Regions from separate parts of the Exiguobacterium sp. R-39 genome, predicted to be linked through region 2. Evidence: riboswitches for the same ligand, from Rfam matches in the RefSeq annotation. Region 2 holds a riboswitch; the other holds the start of a gene.
What was found. Region 2 has a riboswitch for FMN ahead of ribD (bifunctional diaminohydroxyphosphoribosylaminopyrimidine deaminase/5-amino-6-(5-phosphoribosylamino)uracil reductase RibD). Riboswitches for the same ligand answer to the same signal wherever they lie in the genome.

Region 1: it holds a riboswitch for FMN, as region 2 does, so the genes downstream of both, ACP26N_RS12420 (ECF transporter S component) here and ribD (bifunctional diaminohydroxyphosphoribosylaminopyrimidine deaminase/5-amino-6-(5-phosphoribosylamino)uracil reductase RibD) in region 2, are expected to answer to the same signal.

Annotation. Positions count from the first base shown of each region.
Region 1 is NZ_CP187965.1:2,365,434-2,367,883, reverse strand. It holds gene ACP26N_RS12430 (NAD(P)/FAD-dependent oxidoreductase) at 1-475, opposite strand, end outside; gene ACP26N_RS12425 (YuzB family protein) at 568-801, shown strand; gene ACP26N_RS12420 (ECF transporter S component) at 865-1,431, opposite strand; FMN riboswitch at 1,587-1,727, opposite strand; gene ACP26N_RS12415 (HesB/IscA family protein) at 1,845-2,195, shown strand; gene ACP26N_RS12410 (NAD-dependent epimerase/dehydratase family protein) at 2,328-2,450, shown strand, end outside.
Region 2 is NZ_CP187965.1:2,755,458-2,757,907, reverse strand. It holds gene ACP26N_RS14320 (M20 family metallopeptidase) at 1-1,061, shown strand, start outside; FMN riboswitch at 1,220-1,364, shown strand; gene ribD (bifunctional diaminohydroxyphosphoribosylaminopyrimidine deaminase/5-amino-6-(5-phosphoribosylamino)uracil reductase RibD) at 1,521-2,450, shown strand, end outside.

The DNA.
Region 1 (2,450 bases), 390 kb from region 2:
TTTCGTGCAGTTCACTGGCAAGTTCGACTCCGGATAGACCGGCTCCGACGATTGAGACAACCGCACCGGGAGAAAGTCCGCAAATCGCTTGTTGTGTTTTGCGCGACTCTTCAAGTGTCTGGATGCTGTACGTAAACTCTTGTGCGCCCGGTATGTTATGGTATTTATCTTCACACCCTAACGCGATGACTAAATCATCATAAAAAAGTTCCGTACCGTCTTGCAGATGGACGGAGTTCGTCTCGGGTGAAATCTTGATGACATGTCCATACTTATATGAGAGATGTTCTCCTTCCGGAAACGCAATCCGGACATCCCGGTCCGATAATGTTCCGGCAGCAAGTGCATAGTATTCTGTTTTTAACGCGTGATATGGTAAACGATCGACGAGCGTCACAGCCACGTCCTCATCCTTGAATCGTTCACAGATCCGCATACCGCCATATCCGCCACCTAAAACAACTAGTTGCTTCATAACTTAAAATCCCCCTTAGTTCCCCTAAATCAGTCTGACCTTGTATAATACGACATGAGGAAAGATAATTCCTGCCTGAAGGAGGAAAAAAAGTGAATCCGATTATTGAATTTTGTATCAGTAACTTAGCGACAGGGACCCAGGTCGTCATGCAACAACTCGAACGGGACCCGAATGTCGATGTTGTCGAATATGGTTGTCTTGGTTATTGCGGCATCTGCTCCCTCGATCATTTCTGTCTGGTTGACGGGGAAACCGTTGTCGGCGAGACGCCGGAAGAACTGCTTGAAAAGATTTATCAGAAAATCGAAGAGAATGAACTTTAAAAAAATCCCCGTGTCTCAGATGAGACCGGGGATTCGTGTCTGTCAGCGGGCGCAGCTTCGGACTTAGACAGTTTGTTGACGGCGCGTCATCCATGGCTTCAGTTTCAGGAACAGCGGAATGAAGAGTGCTGAGATGAACATCGCCTTGATGATGTTAAACGGCAGAATACCAGCCGTGATCGTCGTCCACTTGACGGCAGGGTCAAGCATGTAGTCCATACCGAAGAACCAAGCGTACGCTGGAAGAATCAAGATATAGTTGAGGATTGCAAGACCGAGTGCCATCGTGATTGTACCAGCGACAAGACCGGTTGCAAGACCTTTTGTAGATTTCTTTTTATGGTAGAACCAACTGACCGGAAGAATGAAAGCAACGCCAGCTGCGAAGTTGGCAAGTTCACCGACCGGAACACCACTTCCGCGGAAGATGTAGTACAGGACGTTTTTGAGTGCTTCGACGATGACGCCGGCTACCGGTGAGAACATGATGGCAGCAATCAAAGCAGGAACGTCACTGAAGTCGATCTTCAAGTAGTTCGGTAAAAAAGGAAGCGGGAAATTCAGTAGCATAAGAACAAACGAAATTGAACCTAACATGGATAATGTGACCATTTTTTGTGTGCGTTTCATACGAGTATAATCTCCTTTTGCTCGTTCCTCTCGATGAAGTATTGGCATGTCTGCGTCCAAAATAAACCCCCATCGAAGTGTTCGATAGGGGAGAAGTCCGCAGTAAACTAAGCCTGACCGATTTTTGCAAAAACCGGTTCAAGAAAGAAACATGCCGCCATCTTCTCCCATCCAGACTATACTGTCGGCTCCTGAGTCACACAGAATCAGCAAATAGCGCCCTATTCGCTCGCGGGCTTCAGACGAATCGCCTGTTTACCGCCGGTCGGGAATTTCACCCTGCCCTGAAGATGGAACGATTTAATTTTTTTTGATACAACTCCTTTATACAACGAATTCAAGATTGTTTCAAGCAACTAGGTTTCGATTCCCCTTAAAATTGCGTATACTAATAAAAAAGGGAAGGTGATGACATGATTCATTTAACAGAAGCGGCCGCACTCCAAGTCAAAGAGATGATGTTGCAGGCGCCGGACGATGAACAAAATCTGCGCATGCTCGTTCAAGGTGGCGGATGCAGTGGTCTCTCCTACGGCATGGGCTTTGACAGTGAAAAAGAAACGGACTTAACTTTTGAGCAACACGGGGTTAAAGTCATCGTTGATCAAAAAGATTATCCGGTCGTCAAGGGACTGGAAGTAGACTATAAACAATCGATGCTCGGCGGCGGATTCACGATTACGAATCCGAATGCGATCGCGACATGCGGTTGCGGGACGTCGTTCCGGACGGCTACAAATGCCGGGACACCCGGTGGTTGCTAATCAAAAAACTTTTATCGCAGACGATGCCGTCTGCGTTTTTTTTGTTTTCAGCGCAAAGCGACAGGACTTTTTAAGGCACGTGGAGAAGAATTAACAAGAACGTTAGCACGCTATGACGAGGGAGGACTATCGATGCGAAAGGTACTGATTTTCGGTGGAACACGCTACTTTGGTCGACGGTTGGCATTACGGCTCGCGGAATCGGGGGATGATGTGACGATTGTCACGCGTGGGGAACATACGCCGCCTGTCGCG
Region 2 (2,450 bases):
AACGCCTGACAGCCGAAGGGTTTACAGTCGAACTTGGTGTGGCCGGACACGAGACAGCGTTTCTCGCCCGGAAGGTCTCGGATAAACCGGGAGCAACGATCGCTTTTCTAGCTGAATATGATGCCTTGCCGGGAATCGGTCACGCATGCGGACACAACATCATCGGCACGACAAGTGTCGCAGCAGCGATTGCCGTCAGTCAAGTTCTGGATGAAGTCGGCGGCAGTGTCGTCGTCCTCGGGACACCGGCGGAAGAAGGCGGACCAAACGGCAGTGCGAAAGGGAGTTTCGTCAAACACAATCTGCTGACCGGCATCGATGCGGCCTTGATGGTTCATCCGTCCGGACAGACCCGGATCACCGGTTCTTCGCTCGCCGTCGATCCGCTCGATTTTGCCTTTACCGGTAAACCGGCCCATGCGGCAGCTTCGCCGGAAGAAGGGATCAATGCCCTGGATGCCGTCATTCAGTTGTTTAACGGAATCAATGCGTTACGGCAACAGTTGCCGAGTGACATCCGGATTCACGGAATCATTACCGATGGTGGAGATGCGCCGAACATCATTCCGGAGTATGCCAAAGCCCGCTTCTTCATCCGGGCGACGACACGCGAACGGCTGAATGCGGTGACGGCAAAGGTCAAAGCCGTTGCCGAAGGGGCAGCCCTTGCGACCGGAGCGACGCTTGAGATCATCGCTTTCCAAAACGAAGTCGATAACCTGTTGTTCAACCGGACGTTTGACGAGATTTTCCGGGAAGAAGCGACGGCGCTTGGGGAAGACGTCAAGACCGATGAACGGCCGGGTCTCGGTTCGACCGACGCCGGCAACATCAGCCAGGTCCTGCCGACGATCCATCCGTACATCAAGATTGGAGCAGACGACTTAGTTGCCCATACGGAAAGTTTCCGGGAGGCGTCGAAATCGGAACAAGGCGACGAAGCCTTGATCGCGGGAGCGAAAATCCTGGCCCGGACGGCGTTACGCCTCCTGACGGATGGTTCGTTACTCGGGACGGTCAAGCAGGAGTTCCACGACCGGAAAAACGGTTACTTGACGTAACAGCGAAAGACAGAAGTATGTGTTGGTCCGACCGGATGTCATCAAGACAACCGGCTGGGCCAAACCATACTTTTTTTCATGAATCGAGAAAAAGAAAACAAATTCTCTTTTGTATTTTAAAATAACCTGTGCTAGTCTTGACCTGTACAAGTGAATAACCAGTTCTTCGGGGTAGGGTGAAAATCCCAACCGGCGGTGATGCGATTTTCGAATCGACGAGCCCGCGACCCACAATGTACGCATTGTGGCTGACTTGGTGTGATTCCAGGGCCGACGGTAAAGTCCGGATGGGAGAAGAACGAAAAAATGTGCTTGAAACCATTTTCTGAAAAAATATGTTCGGAAAAAGGTCTATTTCTGTATGCTTTTGAACAGAAAACAAGACGTTTCTTTCGTGATCCTTCAATCATGACGCCCTGCAAATGCAGCGGCGTCTTTTCTTTTGAAAGGAGCGGAAATATGAATAATCGAATGCACCAGGCGATGCAGTTGGCACGGATGCTGGACGGACAAACCAGTCCGAATCCGAGTGTCGGTTGTGTCATTACGAAACATGGAAAAGTGATCGGCTTCGGTGCCCATCGGTTTGCGGGTGGTCCGCACGCGGAAGTCGAAGCATTAAACATGGCAGGAGAAGCGGCGCGTGGTGCCGATCTCTATGTCACACTCGAACCGTGTAACCATCATGGAAAGACACCGCCCTGTACGGAGGCGATTTTAGCCGCCGGCATCAAGCGGGTGTTCGTCGCAACGGAAGATCGGCATGCAATCGTCGCCGGACAAGGTATTACGCGTCTGCGTGAAGCCGGACTGACGGTCGAAACCGGATTACTCGAAGACGAAGCGGTTCGATTTTATACACCGTTTTGGCAAAGTCTCGAGCGGAAACGACCGGTCGTCACCGTCAAAGTCGCCCAAAGTTTAAACGGTGTCGTCACGACAGGTGAGCAACGCCTGATTACATCAGATGCAGCCCGGGCGGCAGGACGTGAGCTGCGGGCAACACATGACGCCATCTTAGTCGGGAGTGAGACGATTTTAATCGATGATCCCGCATTGACGTTACGCACGGAAGCCGGACCTGAACCGATTCGGGTCGTCGTCGACCGTCGTGGACGTTTGACGGAAAGCGCCCAAGTCTTTCGGGACGGTTTGAATCCGACATACTGGCTGACGGAACAACCGCGTGTCTCAATTCAATCGAACGTCACGGTTCTCGTCGGCACGTATACGACACCGAATCAGATTTTAGACATATTGTACGACCAGGGGATCCGCAGTTTGTTGATTGAAGGCGGACCAACGATTCAGTCGTCATTTTTAGAAGCAGACCTTGTCGATCGTCTTGAAATCTATCAAGCCCCGTCCGTCTTACAAGGGACGACCGGA